DNA from 4 places in the Mesorhizobium sp. C264A genome. Region 1 is predicted to be linked to each of the others. Evidence: riboswitches for the same ligand, from Rfam matches in the RefSeq annotation. Region 1 holds a riboswitch; each other region holds the start of a gene.

What was found. A riboswitch is a leader RNA that binds a small molecule or an ion and turns the genes downstream of it on or off. The one in region 1 is predicted to bind cobalamin.
Region 2: another riboswitch for cobalamin. It lies ahead of NKL04_RS04605 (DUF1636 family protein); the one in region 1 lies ahead of metE (5-methyltetrahydropteroyltriglutamate--homocysteine S-methyltransferase).
Region 3: another riboswitch for cobalamin. It lies ahead of NKL04_RS04850 (CbtB domain-containing protein); the one in region 1 lies ahead of metE (5-methyltetrahydropteroyltriglutamate--homocysteine S-methyltransferase).
Region 4: another riboswitch for cobalamin. It lies ahead of NKL04_RS22935 (aromatic ring-hydroxylating oxygenase subunit alpha); the one in region 1 lies ahead of metE (5-methyltetrahydropteroyltriglutamate--homocysteine S-methyltransferase).

What each region holds. Positions count from the first base shown of each region.
Region 1 is NZ_JAMYVY010000002.1:37,538-41,804, forward strand. Features, by position in the region: gene NKL04_RS19325 (adenosine kinase) at 1-927, shown strand, start outside; gene NKL04_RS19330 (hypothetical protein) at 928-1,152, shown strand; cobalamin riboswitch at 1,331-1,531, shown strand; partial or broken gene metE (5-methyltetrahydropteroyltriglutamate--homocysteine S-methyltransferase) at 1,623-3,968, shown strand.
Region 2 is NZ_JAMYVY010000001.1:951,314-955,580, reverse strand. Features, by position in the region: gene NKL04_RS04620 (NADH-quinone oxidoreductase subunit A) at 1-177, opposite strand, end outside; gene NKL04_RS04615 (winged helix-turn-helix domain-containing protein) at 506-1,729, shown strand; gene NKL04_RS04610 (DUF6348 family protein) at 1,759-2,451, shown strand; cobalamin riboswitch at 2,513-2,700, shown strand; gene NKL04_RS04605 (DUF1636 family protein) at 2,739-3,164, shown strand; gene cobW (cobalamin biosynthesis protein CobW) at 3,167-4,219, shown strand; partial or broken gene NKL04_RS32050 (cobaltochelatase subunit CobN) at 4,238-4,267, shown strand, end outside.
Region 3 is NZ_JAMYVY010000001.1:996,968-1,001,234, reverse strand. Features, by position in the region: gene cobO (cob(I)yrinic acid a,c-diamide adenosyltransferase) at 1-255, opposite strand, end outside; gene cobU (bifunctional adenosylcobinamide kinase/adenosylcobinamide-phosphate guanylyltransferase) at 257-769, opposite strand; gene NKL04_RS04855 (CbtA family protein) at 762-1,562, opposite strand; gene NKL04_RS04850 (CbtB domain-containing protein) at 1,578-1,757, opposite strand; cobalamin riboswitch at 1,794-1,990, opposite strand; gene NKL04_RS04845 (gamma-glutamylcyclotransferase) at 2,058-2,750, opposite strand; partial or broken gene NKL04_RS04840 (aromatic ring-hydroxylating oxygenase subunit alpha) at 2,886-4,060, shown strand; gene NKL04_RS04835 (MFS transporter) at 4,068-4,267, opposite strand, start outside.
Region 4 is NZ_JAMYVY010000002.1:817,401-821,667, reverse strand. Features, by position in the region: gene NKL04_RS22955 (ABC transporter ATP-binding protein) at 1-491, shown strand, start outside; gene NKL04_RS22950 (DUF680 domain-containing protein) at 564-797, opposite strand; gene NKL04_RS22945 (DUF680 domain-containing protein) at 869-1,072, opposite strand; gene NKL04_RS22940 (DUF680 domain-containing protein) at 1,138-1,344, opposite strand; cobalamin riboswitch at 1,844-2,045, shown strand; gene NKL04_RS22935 (aromatic ring-hydroxylating oxygenase subunit alpha) at 2,163-3,410, shown strand; gene NKL04_RS22930 (FAD-binding oxidoreductase) at 3,448-4,267, shown strand, end outside.

The DNA.
Region 1 (4,267 bases):
GCATTCCTCGAGATCAACGGCATCATCAAGGGCGCGATGAACCTGATCGACACGCGCCGCGCCGAACTGCTCTACAGCCGCATGGGCCCGGCGATCGAGGCCTCCGGCGGCAGTGCCGGCAACACGGCGGCCGGCGTAGCCAGCTTCGGCGGACGCGCCGCCTTCTTCGGCAAGGTCTCCAACGATGCGCTGGGCGAAATCTATGCGCACGATATCCATGCACAGGGTGTCGCCTTCGACACCAGGCCGCTCAAGGGCGAGCCGCCGACGGCGCGCTCTATGATCTTCGTCACGCCCGACGGCGAGCGCTCGATGAACACCTATCTCGGCGCCTGCGTCGAGCTTGGCCCTGAGGATGTCGAGGCCGACAAGGCATCCGGCGCCAAGGTTACCTATTTCGAGGGCTATCTGTGGGATCCGCCGCGCGCCAAGGAGGCGATCCGGCAGACGGCGAAGCTCGCACACGAGGCCGGGCGCGAAGTGTCGATGACGTTGTCTGATTCGTTCTGCGTCGACCGCTACCGGGACGAGTTCCTCGACCTCATGCGCTCGGGCACTGTCGACATCGTCTTTGCCAACAGCCACGAGATCAAGTCGCTCTACCAGACAAAATCCTTCGACGAGGCGCTGGCTCAGATCCGCAAGGACTGCAAGATTGCCGCCGTCACCCGTTCCGAAAAAGGCTCGGTGATCGTGCGCGGCGACGAGACCGTGGTCATCGAGGCGACCGCCATCAAGGAGTTGGTCGACACCACCGGCGCCGGCGACCTCTACGCCGCCGGTTTCCTGCATGGCTACACGCAGGGCCGCAACCTCAAGACCTGCGGCGACCTTGGCTCGCTGGCGGCCGGCCTGGTGATCCAGCAGATCGGCCCAAGGCCAAGGCAGAATTTGCGCCGCGAGGCGGAAGGGGCTGGGTTGCTGTAGATGCGCGGGCAACCAACCAGCCGCCCTACTGACGCGATGACCGCAGTGGCGGAACTGTGTCAAAGCTCGCTGATAGCGACAGCCATTCGCTTCGGAGAACTGACCCATGCTGCTGCCGTGAAGCTCGCTGGAGGAGCGGTGCAAGGCGTGCTTGCCATGACGGCATTCACCGTCCTCCAGATCGTCACCAGCATTTTCCAGAAGCTCAGCTTGGGGGGCCAGTAAGGTTCCTGAGGTAACGGAGAACTCGCGGCGTCGGTCGGACCTGACTTGCGATCACGTCCCACGATGCCGAATGCGGGCAGCAGACTGAATATTTCACAATGCTAGACAAAGGCGTAAAACGCGACCATATAACGACATAAACATTTCATTATGCGTCATTGACAAAGAGCGGGTTGCTGTGATTGTCTGCTGTTGTGGTTCTCGCGTACGGTGCTGCCGCAGCGGAGCTAAGAGGGAAGCCGGTGCGATGCCGGCGCTGCCCCCGCAACTGTTAGCGGCGAGCCAATCCACTCATGTCACTGAGGCGAATACCCTCGGGAAGACGGGTAGAGGCTATGACCCCGCGAGCCAGGAGACCTGCCACGGCGAATTACGTCCACGGGCGGGGTGTCTCGGTGGCCGCTGCAACCGGCGTGCCGGCCTGCTAGCGCCTTCCTTGTCACCGACGCCCCCAACCATCGGGGTATGACATGACTGTCTCTCAGCAAATTCCTGTAGCAACGCTCGGCGTGCCGCGCTTCGGTCGTCGGCGAGAACTGAAATTCGCCCTCGAAAGCTACTGGTCCGGAACATCGTCCGCTGGCGACCTTCTTGCGACGTCGAAGGCGCTCCGAGCCGCTAGCTGGGAAGAGCAGCGCGATCGCGGCGTGTCGAAAATCCCGTCGAACGACTTCTCGCTTTACGACCATGTGCTCGACACCGCAGCCATGGTCGGGGCCATTCCATCCCGGTACGGCTGGAATAGCGGCGAGGTCCCACTTGACATCTACTTCGCAATGGCGCGCGGCAATCAGGGTCAGACGGAGGATTGTGGACACGCTGGTCACCAGGAGGAGGCTCATGGACCTGGTGTAACCGCGATGGAAATGACCAAGTGGTTTGACACCAACTACCACTACATTGTGCCGGAACTCGATGATGATCAGACGTTCGCCCTCTCGTCATCGAAGCCGGTCGATTACTTCCTCGAGGCTAAAGCTCTCGGCATTCACACACGCCCAGTCATCCTTGGACCCATCACCTTCCTCAAGCTGGCGAAATCGCGTGCCGAAGGATTCGGTCCCATCGCGCTCCTACCGCGGCTGCTGCCCGTTTACGAGCAAGTCCTGCAGAGGCTGAAGCTGTCGGGAGCCGACTGGGTGCAGATCGATGAGCCAGCGCTTGTCCTCGATCTGAACCCGAACGAACGAGCTGCGTTCGAATTCGCCTATGGCCAGCTGTCGAAAGCCGCGCCCGAGCTGAAGATCATGCTGGCTACGTATTTCGGGTCGCTGGGAGACAATCTCGAAACCGCGGTTTCTCTGCCCCTGGCCGGCCTGCATATTGATCTCGTGCGCGCTCCCGAGCAGCTGGAAACGGTGGGTCGGCTCGCTCCGAAGGATCTGGTGCTCTCGCTCGGCTTGATCGATGGCCGCAACGTCTGGCGTGCGAACCTGCCCGCCATTCTCGACCGCATCAAACCGATCGTCGCCGGCTGGCCCTTGGACCGCGTCGAAATCGCGCCTTCTTGCTCGATGCTGCATGTGCCGATTGACCTGCGCATGGAGACGGAACTCGAGGCCGACATCAGGTCGTGGCTCGCCTTCGCGGCCCAGAAGACCGACGAGCTGGTCTTGCTGGCCCGGGCCCTTTCCAAAGGCAGGGATGCGGTGGCAGCCGCGTTGAAAGCTTCTGCCGAGGCTGCCGCCACTCGCTTGACGTCCACGAAGATCCATGACCCGCTTGTTGAGGGGTGGATCGCCAGCATTGACCATAGCATGAAACGACGAGAGAGCGCTTTTGGCGAGCGCTCCAGAGTCCAGGCCGGCACGCTCGGGCTGCCGCCGTTCCCGACGACGACAATCGGGTCCTTCCCGCAGACGCCGCAGGTACGCCGCGCGCGGTCCGCTCATGCGAAGGGCCAGCTCAGTTATGTCGATTACGAGATTTTCCTGAAGAAGGAGATCGAGTCAGCAATTCGTTGGCAGGAAGAGATCGGGCTGGACGTGCTGGTGCACGGTGAGTTCGAACGAAACGATATGGTACAGTATTTCGGCGAGCAGCTGTCCGGCTTCGCCTTCACTCAGCATGCCTGGGTGCAAAGCTATGGGTCGCGCTACGTGCGTTCCCCCATCATCTTCGGGACGTATCGAGGCGCAATCCGATGACGGTGCGCTGGTGGCAATTCGCCCAGTCGCTTACGGAAAAGCCCGTGAAGGGAATGCTCACAGGCCCAGTGACCATTCTCAACTGGTCCTTTGTTCGAGACGACGTACCCCGCTCCGAAGCCTGCCGCCAGATCGCGCTCGCCATCCGCGACGAAGTGACGGATCTCGAAAGGTCCGGCGCAAGGATGATCCAGATCGATGAGGCCGCGTTTCGCGAAGGATTGCCACTGCGCCAATCTGACTGGAAAGCCTATCTCGACTGGGCTGTCGAATGCTTCCGGATCGCTTCAACGGGTGTAAAGGACGCGACTCGAATCCATACCCACATGTGCTATTCGGAGTTCAACGAGATCATCGACGCGATCGCTGGAATGGATGCGGATGTCATTTCGATTGAGACGTCGCGCTCCAAGATGGAACTGCTGGACGCCTTCACGAGCTCCAAATATCCGAACGAGATCGGTCCCGGCGTCTATGACATTCACTCACCACGTGTGCCGGAGGTCTGCGAGATTTCGGACCTAATCATGCTTGCCCGCGAGCGACTGTCCGACGGCCAACTGTGGGTAAACCCGGACTGTGGCCTCAAAACACGCAAATGGGAGGGTCCGCCCTGCCCTCATGAACATGGTCGCTGCAGCGCGCGCGCTCCGGGAGAAAGTGGCCTGAGGCTTCTCCTTCCTCACCGTGTGGTGAGCTACCGGCTGGCTCCTGTCGGCCGTGAACATGCCAAACCGGCACACTCTTGGAAATGAGCCACTCGGCGCAAATGTGCAATTTCCCTACGGCACGTGTCTTAATCCCGCAGAAATATAAATGTGGCACTACGCTATAATATTGGTTCCTTGGGGACATACAGGCCCCGCGCCTCGAACAAATCGGACACGCGTCGTTTCTCAAAGTAGACTGCTTGGCGCGTTCGCTCAGGCAGCGACAATATATGGTGCTGCGTCTGTCCGCCCCCAGTT
Region 2 (4,267 bases), on a different contig from region 1:
GAATTTCATCCGGGCATCGTCGAACGAGTTGAACCCGCACTCGTAGGCGGAAAGCTTCTCCGGATCGGGATTGCGATAAGCCACCAGGAACGGCGCGATGATAAGCGCCAGGCCTACAACTGCGGCCACGGCGATGAAGAGGACGATGGGCAGGTATGAACTGAGGAGTACGTTCATGCTCGGCTTTCCGTTGGCGGCCAATCCACTTTGATTACAGCAACCAACCCTAATGCGGAAGCGCGACAGTTTAACCGCTGAACCGTTTTAGGTGCCTTTGCTGCGACGCGGCGAGGGTTAGCGCAGGGCTTTCAGCGAAGCAAGTCAAACCTTGTTCAAAAGACAGTGCTGGACGGCAGGCCGGGAAAAACTGGTCCGATCTCCTCCTGTTTGATTTCCTTCATCTTTCACTCCACTTTTGTCTCCTGACACATCTCCCGCCATTTGCCTGCTAGCATGACCGGAATCGCCGGCTAAAGTCGGGGAAAATGGTTCGAGGCAAGACACTTTGACGAAGGACAATATCTCACTCCCGACGGCCAGGCGCATCGCGCTCGCCGCGCAAGGATTTCTCGATCCCCGCCCGGTCGGCACGCCCGATCGCCGCCACCTCGCCCGCGTGCTGTCGCGCACCGGCTTGCTGCAGATCGATTCCGTCAGCGCGGTGGTGCGCGCCCACTATATGCCGCTCTATTCGCGGCTTGGCCCCTACCCGCTGGCTTTGCTCGACAATGCGGCCATCACCCGCAAACGCACGGTGTTCGAATACTGGGCGCATGAGGCCTCGTTCCTGCCGGTCGAGACCTACCCGCTGATGCGCTGGCGCATGCAGCGGGCCGAGCAAGGCGACGAAATGTATCTCGGCCTCGCCAAATGGGGCCGCGAGCACGCCGCCTATATCGAAGAGATCTACCGCGCGGTCGCCGAGCGCGGCCCGATTGCCGCTTCGGCACTGGAAGGCCAGAAAGGTTCGGGCGGCTGGTGGGGCTGGAGCCACGCCAAGCACGCCTTCGAATGGCTGTTCTGGGCCGGACGCATCACCACGGCGCACCGCCGTGGCTTCGAGCGTTTCTACGACCTGCCCGAGCGCGTGCTGCCGCAGGCGATCCTCGATCTGCCGGTGCCGGCGGCCGAGGACGCGCACCGCGAATTGCTGCGCATTTCCGCCCGCGCCCACGGCATCGCGACGTCGGGTGACCTGCGCGATTATTTCCGCTTGTCGCCAGCCGACATGAAGGGCCGGTTGGAGGAACTGGTTGAGATGGGCGAGTTGCTGCCGGTAAACGTCGAAGGCTGGGACAAGCCGGCTTACCTCTATAAGGACGCCCGTCTGCCGCGAAAGATCGAGGCCCGCGCGCTACTGGCGCCCTTCGATCCGGTGGTCTTCGAGCGCTCGCGCACCGAGCGCCTGTTCGATTTCCACTACCGCATCGAGATCTACACCCCGGCTGACAAGCGCCAATATGGCTACTACGTGCTGCCCTTCCTGCTCGGCGACCGGATCGTCGCCCGCGTCGATCTCAAGGCCGACCGGCCTGCGAGTGTCTTACGCGTCCACGCCGCCTACGCCGAAGCAGGCGCACCGCCTGAGACCACCGCACAGCTTTTCGAGGAACTAAAGGAGATGCAGGGCTGGCTTGGACTTGAGCGCATGGAAGTGACGCCCGCCGGCGATTTGGGGCCGGCATTGGCTAGCGAGAGAGATGGCCAACCCTTGCAGCGTCTGTCATAGACGCCTCAATAAGCCTCGTAGGTTGTGCAATGGCATCGGACAAAGTGCTCGACATGATCCATGGCGCCCTCATTGCGCATGGAATAGATGCAGTCCGCAGAGATAGGGACGTCATGCTCCAATCGAAGCAGCTTCGGTTTGAGGCTGAGGTGTTCGAGACGAGTTCTGACCGGCTGGTCCTGGAAATCTACATTTTTTCTCCGCTGCTTGATGTTCAGCCGGTCATTGAATCCTTTGCTGGCTTCGGCGACACGCGCGAACAGGAACTGAACCAGGCGTTTGAAAAGTTTCTCCGTGGTGTTTTCCATGTGGCCATTGAGGGACTGGCCGATCACGTCTGCGAGAACATGCAGGCCGAAATAGAGCTTTGGCAGCGAAGCAGCGCCAGTTGGAAGATCTGGCGAAAAGATGCCCGCTGGAAAATCTATAGCGGCCCGGTCATTTCCCAGGCCACAACCGAGCTATGCTCGCTGACACCAGGCTATCCAGCATTCTATGCCAAGCTGGAAAAGCTGTTCACAGCTTCGGTACCCCCCGGAAGCCATTTTGTCCGGACCTTTCTGGCAGGCTTGAAGGGCACGCTGATTAGTGCCGAAGTCCTTCTGGACAACGCGGTTTGGCATGAGGGACAGAATCTGGCTGTCGGTCATGACTGGGACTATAGCGATGGCTATCAAGCTATCCGACAGGTCATCCTGGCACTGCCGGAAGCCGGGACATGACAGCCCCTGCCGACATCGCCATGTCGTAGCCGTGCGTTGACACCGCCGCCCGCAAAAGCCTAAATCCGCTGCCCGCAACGGCAAGGGCCAAGAGGGAATGCGGTGCGGGATTTCGGTCCCAAATCCGCGGCTGTCCCCGCAACTGTAAGCGACGAGCCAAGGCCGAAAGCCACTGGGTAACACCGGGAAGGCGGCTAACCAAGGCGACGACCCGCGAGCCAGGAGACCTGCCGTCTGAGACAAAGTATCCGATCGCCTGGCGGGTTTCCGGGCAAGGAGCACGGTTTTTGGACCAGAACAGCAGTTTTTCGGCTGGCACAGCGGACATTGCGTCCGGGGACAACGACGCCCTGACCGGCGTGACCGTCATCGTCTGCGCCTCCTGCCGCGATGAGACCGGTTCCGACGCCCATCCGCGCGCCGGCGAATTGCTGGCTGAGGACACACGCCGCGCCGCTGCCGGCGATATCCGGGTCCGCACCGCCGAATGTCTCGGCAATTGCAAGCGCCGCCTCAGCGCCGCGATCCTGCGCGATGGCTGCTGGAGCTATGTCTTCGGCGATCTGACCGCAACCAGCGGCGCCGACCTCGTTACCGGCGCAAAGCTCTTCGCGACTTCGGCCGACGGCCTCATCCCGTGGCGCGGCCGGCCCGATAGCCTCAAGCGCGGCCTCGTTGCCCGCATCCCACCCCTCGACATGCTGAAGGACTGACGATGAACGCTTCAAACCCGGCCGCCAACCTCTCCCGTGTTCCCTGCACTGTCGTTACAGGCTTCCTCGGCGCCGGCAAGACGACGCTGGTCCGCCATCTCCTGGAAAATGCCGGCGGCAAGCGCATCGCCATCATCGTCAACGAGTTCGGCGACATCGGCATCGACGGGGAAATCCTGAAAGGCTGCGGCATCGACACCTGCCCCGAGGAAAACATCGTCGAACTGGCCAATGGCTGCATCTGCTGTACAGTCGCCGACGATTTCGTGCCCGCCCTCGACAAGATCCTCGCGCTGACACCGAGGGTCGACCACATCCTGATCGAGACCTCGGGCCTCGCTCTGCCCAAGCCGCTGGTCCAAGCGTTCCAGTGGCCAAGCGTGAAGAGCCGGGTGACCGTCGATGGCGTCATCGCCGTGGTCGACGGCCCGGCGCTGGCCGAAGGCCGCGTCGCCAACGACATGGACGCGTTGCAGGCACAGCGCGCTCAGGACGAAACGCTCGACCACGACGATCCGGTCGAAGAAGTCTTCGAGGACCAGATCGCCTGCGCCGACCTGATCATCCTGTCGAAAAGCGATTTGATGGATTCAGCCGGTTCGGCCCGCGCCAACGCCATCATCAATGAGCATTCCGCTCGCGCGGTAAAAATCGTGCCGACTGCGCATGGCAAGGTCGACCCGTCGGTGCTGCTTGGCCTCGGTCTCGCCGTCGAAGACGACATCGAGAACCGCAAGTCGCATCACGACGGCGCTTTCGATCATGAGCATGACGATTTCGACACCTTCATCGTCGACATCCCCTCGATCGCCAATCCCGACGACTTAGCCAAGCGCGTCGCCACCGCCGCCGAACGGGAAAACGTGTTGCGTGTAAAAGGCTTCGTCGATGTCGGCGGCAAGCCGATGCGGCTTTTGCTGCAGGCCGTCGGCCCACGCGTCAACCATTACTATGACCGCGCCTGGACGGCCGAGGACGATCGCCGCTCGCGTCTTGTCGTCATTGGCCTGAAAGGACTGAACCGCCCGGCGATCGAGCGTATACTCGCCGGCTGATCCAAACCACGAGCCGAAATGCATATACTCACCACCACATCCGCCTCG
Region 3 (4,267 bases), on a different contig from region 1:
CGCCGCGAAGGCATCCTTTTCGCCGGTGTGCCATTTGCCCTTGATGAACTGGACGATTCCGACGCGCTTGCCATAGCCGAGCATGCGCAGCGCCAGCCCGAAGGCAGCCGTGGTCTTGCCCTTGCCGGGTCCGGTGTTGACGATCAGCAGCCCCTTCTCGACCGTCTTTTCCGCGACCTCGGCGTCCTGCACCGACTTGCGCTTGGCCATCTTGGCGCGATGGCGCTCTTCGTCTTTTGTGTCGATATCGGTCATCTCATTTCACCTTGAGCGGCAGCCCCGCCACCATCAGAAGCACCATATCAGCTACGACCGCGATCTGCTGGTTGAGCCGGCCGGCGGCATCGCGGAACCGGCGTGCCAGCGCATTGTCGGGCACGATGCCTTGTCCGACTTCGTTGGAGACCACGAACCACGGTCCGCGCGGCCGCGAAAGCACATCGGCCAGCCGCCGGCACTCCCCCTCTAGATCATGATCGGCCAGCATATGATTGGTCAGCCACAGCGTCAGGCAGTCGACAAGCACCGGCTGGTTGTCCGGCAGCGCCTCAAGTGCACCGGCAAGATCAAGCGGGGCGTCGATGGTCGCCCACCCCTCGCCGCGGCGCGAGCGGTGCTGCGCGATGCGCTCGCGCATTTCGCCGTCATAGGCTTGCGCGGTGGCGATATAAGCCCATGGCGGCGGCAACGCCGTCGCCAAACTTTCGGCATGCACGCTCTTGCCGGAGCGCGCACCGCCGATGATGAAGGTCAAACTGCGATCAGGCAAAGCTGTCGCGCAGGCTGGTCGCGGTGCCGGTGAAGCGCGCGCGCACTATGCCGACAACTGCGCCGAGCACCACCCAGAACACCAGATTGGTCAGCGTCACCGCCACCACGAACTGATGATGCAGGCCCTCCGGGATCGGCGTTACAAAACTGTCAGGCTGCGGCGCGCCGACAATATGCGGGGCGACGATCAGGACGACGGCGAGCACGGTCAGGGGCGCCGACGTGCGGAAGGTGATAAGGGCAAGACCGATCGCCGTTGCCATCACCGTTGCCCACCACCAGATCTGGCGCTGCATGAGATCGGCCGCCGGCATTGCCGGCAGTTCCGGCGGTAGGCCGAGTCCCGGCGCCAGCGTGAACACGGCAAAGCCGGCCAGACCCCAGAACACGCCCTGGCGCCAGCTGCCGATGCCGCCGGCGAACTCGGAAACCGCCACCAGGACCAGCGCGAAGCCGATGCCGGTGACGATATTGGCGACGACACTGAAGGCGAAGCGCTCGAAGCCGTCGGCCGGCGCCCAGCCTTCGTCCTCCGCCGGCGCGGCTGCTTCAGCCGGGGCTGCGCTGCTCACGGCATTTTCCGCCGGCGCGGCGGTGCTCATGGCATTGGTGTCCGCAGCGTTGGCGGCGGGCGCCGCGGCATGCTCATGCTCATGGCCACCAGCCCTTTCGTAGACCTCCGCCTTGAGGATCAGCGGCACGGTGGCGTAGGCCTGCATGCAGGCGAGAGCGACACCGGCCACGAGCCCTGCGATCGCCGCGATGAACACGACGTTGCGAAACAGGTTCATGATGTCAGATCCTCGTCAGTGGCAGGGAAACGCCATCGAATGGCGATAGTCGTGCGCCGCATTGTGGACCGCATCGATGTGCGAGAAACCGACAACGCCGACGACGAAAATGCCCAGAAACGCGCTAAGCACGAGCTGCATGAAGCGCGACTGCGAGGAGACGGAAGCGCCGAGGGAGACGGAAGCGGTATTCATATCTTGTCCTTTCGCCCTCCACCCGAGGGCATCGAAGTCAGTTCCCTGTCGCCGGCAGGTCTCCTGGCTCGCGGATCAGCGCCCTTCCCCACCTTCCCGAAGAAAAAATCCTCAGTGGCTTGGAGAGGACTACCGCACACAGTTGCGGGGGCAGCCACGGCATTGGGCCAACAAGTCAGCCCTCACCGCATTCCCTCTTGGTCCCTAACGGAACCGACGACATGCATGACTATAGGCTGAAACGGCCGCATCCGGCAAACCAAATTCCGCCGGCCAACAGCGCGAATGCGCCATGCGGCGTTACGGGTTCAACGCGGTGATCCGCTCGGCAACCAGCCGCTGCAGCCGCCACAGATGGCGATCGTGAATGCCGCGCTCTTCAAGGTTTTTCACCGTATTGTAGAGATAGTCGGCGCCCGATCCCCAGTGCCCGCAGGACGTGGCCAGCCTTTCGACGACCTTGCCCTCGTCGAGCGGCCCTGAATAGGTCAGGCCGTTGCGGTTGATGACGAAGGCCAATGCCCTGAGCGGTCCGGCCTCGCTTGCAAGCTTCAGCATGCGCGGCCGGTAGCTTGTCGGCTTCAGCGTGACTTCGCGCCGGAAAAGCCGGCCCAACTGCTCGCGCCGGTTATTGTCGGTCAGCCGAAAGGCGACGCCCTTGCATTGTCCGCCACGGTCCAGCGCCATCATCAGGCCGGGGCTGTCCTTGGTGCCGCGCCAGCGCGTCATGTTCATGCAAAAGGACCGATGCCAGCCGCGCGCCAGCGCAACGCGGTCCTCGACATAATCTATTTCCGGTTTCCAGATCAGCGATCCATAGCCGAACAGCCATAGCGGTTCGCTGTCCGGGAGTTCGACCTGCAATTCATCCAGCAGCGCGTCATAGTCGGCTTCATCGAGATGCATCGCGTCCGGATCCGGCCCGGGGTCCCTGATCTCGCGCCAGCAGCGCGCGACCAGCTCCGGCGTAAGCGACATCTGTCGTGCGGCCACTTCCGAATCCCCCCAATTTCCGAATGTCCCGTGTCCACGACATGATTATGCGCCGCGCCTGCAACCGGCAATGCGGCACTCTGATTGACAAACGATTTGCCGGGGTGTCGGCTGACGCTTCATAGGAAGCCAGCCATGCATCCCAGCCCGAGCGAGCGCGACCCCTATAACGGCCTGAGCCGGGCCGAACCGACGCTACCGTCGTCGGCCTATTGGGATAGCGAGGCTTACCAGCGCGATCTCGACGCCATCTGGCACAAAAGCTGGCTGCTCGTCTGCCGCGAGGCCGACCTCGCCCAGCCGCTGGCGTTCAGGACATTCCGCGTCGGCACGCAGGAAATCGTCATTCTGCGGGACGAGACCGGCGAACTGCGCGCCTTCCACAACACTTGCCGGCATCGCGGCTCGCAGCTTTGCCAGAAAAGCGAGGGCCGGCTGAAAGCGCGGCTCATCACGTGCCCCTACCACGCTTGGTCCTACTCGCTGCGCGGCGATCTCGTGCGCGTTCCCTCGAAATCGCTGCCAGATGGTTTCGACAAGGCCGATCATCCGCTCTACCGGGTGGCGCTGTCGGTGTGGCGCGGTTTTGTCATTGTGAACCTTCAGCAGGCTGCGGCCGGCTCCGCCGGGACCTCCTTCGATCCCGCATCCGGCGACCTCGCCAACTGGCCGCTGGAAACGCTGGTATCAGGCCATGTCCTGCGCAAGGTGATGAACTGCAACTGGAAGATCTTCTGGGAGAACTTCAACGAGTGCCTGCATTGCCCGGGCGTCCACAAGGACCTGTCTCGGCTGGTGCCGATTTACGGCCGCGGCCTGATGAGCCGGCACGACGACCCCGACTGGGTCCGCCATGCCGACAATGACGCGCCGGAGTTTTCGGGTGGCCTGCGCGCCGGCGCCGAGACCTGGTCGCGCGACGGACATGCCCATGGCCCGGTCTTCCCGGGCCTGACGCCAGCCGAGCGTGCGGCCGGACAGACCTATGCCACCAGCCTGCCCTCGATGTTCATCGTCGGCCATGTCGATTATGTCAGGACGGTGCGACTGATGCCGCTCGGTCCCGAACAGACCGAACTCACCGCCGAATGGCTGTTCGCGCCCGAGGCGCTCGCCGAGACGGACATCGACAATGTCGTCGCCTTCGGCACCCAGGTGCTGAGGAGGATGCCGCGATCTGCGAGATCAACCAGAAAGGCCTGCGCTCCATGCGTCACGCGGCCGGCGTGCTGATGCCGGAGGAGTACGATCTGCACCGCTTCCACAACTGGGTGCGCGAGCGGCATGCAGCGCTTGAGGCAACCGCCTGATCGGCGACTAAAGCGACTTCGGCAGATAGCGCCAGGTGATAAAGCCGCAAACAGCGGCCAGAATGCCCAGCGTCACGAACACCGAGCCGAGGCCGAAAAACGCCAGCACCACCGAATAGACCAGCGGCGGCGTCAGCTCGGAAAAGTCGAGATAGGTGCGGTAGACCGCGGCCATCTGCGCCCGCTCATAGGACCGCACCGAGCGCA
Region 4 (4,267 bases), 780 kb from region 1:
TGAAGGATGGCCATATCGAGCAGGTCGGCACGCCGATGGACCTCTACAAGAAGCCCGGCAATCTGTTCGTTGCCCAGTTCATCGGCTCGCCGGCCATGAACATCCTGCCGGCGACAATCGACAGGACGGGCAACCCGACAATCGTCAGCCATGTCGGCGGTCGCAAGGCAACGGTGCCGATCGCAACGCCGGCGTCAGCAAAGGGTGCGGCAGTCAGCTTCGGCGTGCGGCCGGAGGATCTGTCGGCCGCCACCGGCGCGGAATATCTTTTCGAGGGCGTGGTAGACTATGTCGAGCAACTCGGCGAGGTGCAGCTTGTCTATGTCGATATCGGCCGCGCTGACCTGCCGTTGGTGACCAAGCTGCCCGGCAATGTCGAGGTCAAGCGCGGGGCAAAGCTGCGACTGACCGCGGATGCCGGGGACCTGCACATCTTCGACGCCGATGGGCACTCCTTCTCGCTCAAGCCGGTGGAAGTGAAGGCGGCTTGAGATAGCTGCGTCGTACAGGCATGAAAAAGAGCGGCGGGCCAGGCCCGCCGCTCTTTTTTTAAGCTTCGGCTGTTAGTTGTTGCCGAACCGATCCCTGTCGCTGCTCTGAGGAACGAACTTCTGTTGGTCGTTCGACGAGTTCAGCAGCTTGTAGACCGCCGAGTTGGTGCCGGTCGACGAAGTGCGGGTGGTGTCGACGGCAGCGGCCGGCTGGTTGGCGCCATTGGAGCCATAATTGTCGCTGCCGGCAAAGGCAGCGCTCGAAATAGCCAGAACGGCTGCGGTGGCAAGAACGATCTTCTTCATTTTAGTCTCCTGAATTTTTCTGATGCCGCCAGCTGCAGCGGATAAGCCCGCCACGTGCTGGAAACCGGCTTTTAGCGGCCGAAAAGGTTACGGTCGGCACCGTGGGCAGGCGCCTGCTCGGCTGGAGCCGACTTCTCAACCGAAGCCGTATGGCCACTATCGGTCGACGTAATCGCAGGCTGGTTGGCGCCGTCCGAACCGTAGTTGTCGCTGCCGGCGAAAGCGCTGCCGGAGATGGCCAAAACGGCGGCGGCAGCAAGGATGATCTTTTTCATTTCAATACTCCTGAATTTTTTGGGATCCCGAGAGCGACGGGTTAGCCGCCCTTCTTTGGTCGGGATCAGCGATTGCCGTAGAGGTCGCGGTCGGCGCCCTGAACGACAGGCTGCTTGTCAGCGTGCGCCGGCTTCTGAATGGAAGCCGTATACGAGCTGTCGACCGAGACGGCTGGCTGGTTCGCACCATTGGAACCGTAATTGTCGCTACCGGCGAAGGCGCTGCCGGTGATCGCCAAAACGGCTGCGGCAGTGAGGATGATCTTTTTCATTTTTAGTACTCCAGTTTGTCTGTCCGTCTAGCGGCGTGTCTTGGGAGGAATTCGCGTCGTTCGGACAGCCCCGATGTGGGAAAGCCATAGGCTGGTTTCCAATCACGAAGTTGTTCCGTGTGGACCACGGTCCTGCACCTTGAAATTGTGCCAGGAAGTTCCTCTATGGTCATTTATCGCATTGTTTTCAGTTGCTTATGTCGAACCGAGTGGTTCGCTCCGGTGTCGGTTTCCGGGCCGTCGTTCACACCGTCCTGCACGCATTGTCAACAGAAACGAACCGTTCGGTTCGATTAGAGATTGCTAATAGTAACTTTTCGATACCGTTGAGCCCTTTTTGCCCCCGATCGGAACTGGATCCGCAGCGATTCGAAACGGCGATGATAGCGCCGCAAGACAGGATCTCAGCCCTTCGGTGGTCGGCGGGGCGTATGCCGCGCGTGTCGCGCCGCATGGATATGATGTCGCTTTCATGCCGACGTCGCGATCGCTGCCGTGATTAGATGATCGCATCTCAGGTGCCGCTTCGTGACGACGCAGCGGAGAATTGGGAAGCCGGTCAGAATCCGGCGCTGCCCCCGCAACGGTGGTGGAGTTGAAGTCGCAACGGGAGACCACTGGGCAGCAGCCTGGGAAGGTGTCGCGATGGTCCGCAAGGACAACTCCAGAGCCCGGAAACCAGCCCGAGATGCATAGACTCGACTGATCGCGGTGGGCGGTCAAGAGGTGGATAGTGCATGTCCGGCGCCGCGCCGGCCTGCGTCCGATCCTTCCTCCATCACCACCAAGTTCAGTCCTTAAACCACGAGGACAGAACTATGGATACGCGCAACGACATGCTGAGGCTCCTGAACGGCCGCAAGCAAGGCTTTTCGCTGGAACAGCCCTTCTACACCGACCCGGACTATTTCAAGCTCGACATGGAGCTTATCTGGTATCGCGACTGGCTGTTCATCGGCCATGATTGCGAACTGCCGAAGCCCGGCAGCTATATCACCGTGCAGATCGGCGATTATCCGGTGGTGCTGGTCCGCGACCAGAAGGGCAACATCAACGCCTTTCACAATTCCTGCCGCCATCGCGGCAGCCGTGTCTGCAACACTGAGAAGGGCATGGCGGCAAAGCTTGTCTGCCCCTATCACCAGTGGACCTACGAGCTTGACGGCCGGCTGCTGTTTGCCCGCCAGATGGCCGACGGTTTCCACAAGAGCCAGTTCGGCCTGAAGCCCGTCGCCTGCGAGAGCGTCGGCGGCTACATCTTCATCTGCCTGGCGAAAGAACCTGCCGACTTTGCGCCGATGCGCGCCATGATAGAGCCCTACCTCAAGCCGCACCGGCTGAATGAAGCCAAGGTCGCCTTCGAGAGCACCATCATCGAGAAGGGCAACTGGAAGCTGGTCTGGGAAAACAACCGCGAATGCTATCACTGCGCCGGCAATCATCCGGAGCTGTGCAAGACATTCCCCGAAGCGCCGACGGTGACCGGCGTGCAGGGCGCCGACAGTGACCCGGAGATGCTCGCGCACTGGGCGAAATGCGAGGCGGCGGGCCTGCCGAGCAAGTTCCGCATCGATCCGGCCGGGCAATACCGCGCCACCCGCGCGCCGCTGCTGCGCGATGCCGTCAGCTACACGATGTCGGGAAAGCGCGCGGTGACGAAGAACCTGTCCGACACTGTTGCCGCCGACCGCATCGGCACCTTGATGCACTACCACTATCCGACGACCTGGAACCACATCCTGATCGACCATGCGGTCACCTTCCGGGTGCTGCCGATCAGCGCCACCGAAACCGCGGTGACGACCAAGTGGCTGGTGCACAAGGATGCGGTCGAGGGGGTCGACTACAACCTTGAGGAGCTCACCCATGTCTGGACCGAGACCAACGACCAGGACCGCCGCATCGTCGAGGAAAACGCCTTCGGCATCCTGTCTCCGGCCTATGAGCCCGGCCCCTACTCGGAGCTGCACGAGGGCGGCGTGATCCAGTTCGTCGAATGGTACGCGGCCTTCATCGGCCCGCGCCTTGCCGAAGGCGGCCGGCCGGCGCTACGCAGCGTCGCGTGAGCTGGAGCAGGCGAAGAGGGACCAGAGGATGAATGCGATGACGGATCTTGGGCTCTATCGCCATCTCGACCAGATGGCGCCGTGGAACGATAGGCTGCAGGTGCTGGAAGTGATCGGCGTCAGCGACGAGGCGCCCGACGTCAAGACCTTCACCTTCCGCTCCGACAACCAGACCTGGTTCCGCTACAAGCCGGGCCAGTTCCTGACGCTGGAACTGCCGACACCGGACGGGCCGCTGATGCGCACCTACACGCTGTCGTCGTCGCCATCGCGGCCGTTTTCGATCGCGGTGACGATCAAGGCGCAGGCCGGCAGCATCGGCACGCGCTGGATGTTCGACCATCTGGTGCCCGGTTCGCATGTCAAGGCCTACGGACCGGCCGGCGACTTCTCGTTGCACAGCCACCCGGCGGCCAAATACCTGTTCATTTCCGCCGGCTCCGGCGTGACGCCGATGATGTCGATGCTGCGCTGGCTGAACGACTGCGCGCCATGGACCGATGTCGGTTTCGTCAACTGCGCGCGGCGTGCCGAAGAGATCATCTTCCGCAAGGAACTCGAACTGCTCGGCGGCCATATGCCCGGCCTGTCGCTCGGCTTCATGATCGAGGAACGTTCCAGCCGCGAAGGCTGGTACGGCCATATGGGCCGCATCGATGCGATCCGGCTGCCCTTGCTGGCTCCGGACTTCCGCGAGCGCGAAATCTTCTGCTGCGGCCCCGATCCGTTCATGCGCGCCGTGCGCGGCATGCTGGATGCCGCCGGCTTCGACATGACGAAATACCATCAGGAGAGCTTTGCCGCGCCTGTGGTGGAGGAAATTCCGGCGCCGTTTGCCTCCCCGGTCGAGGACGGCA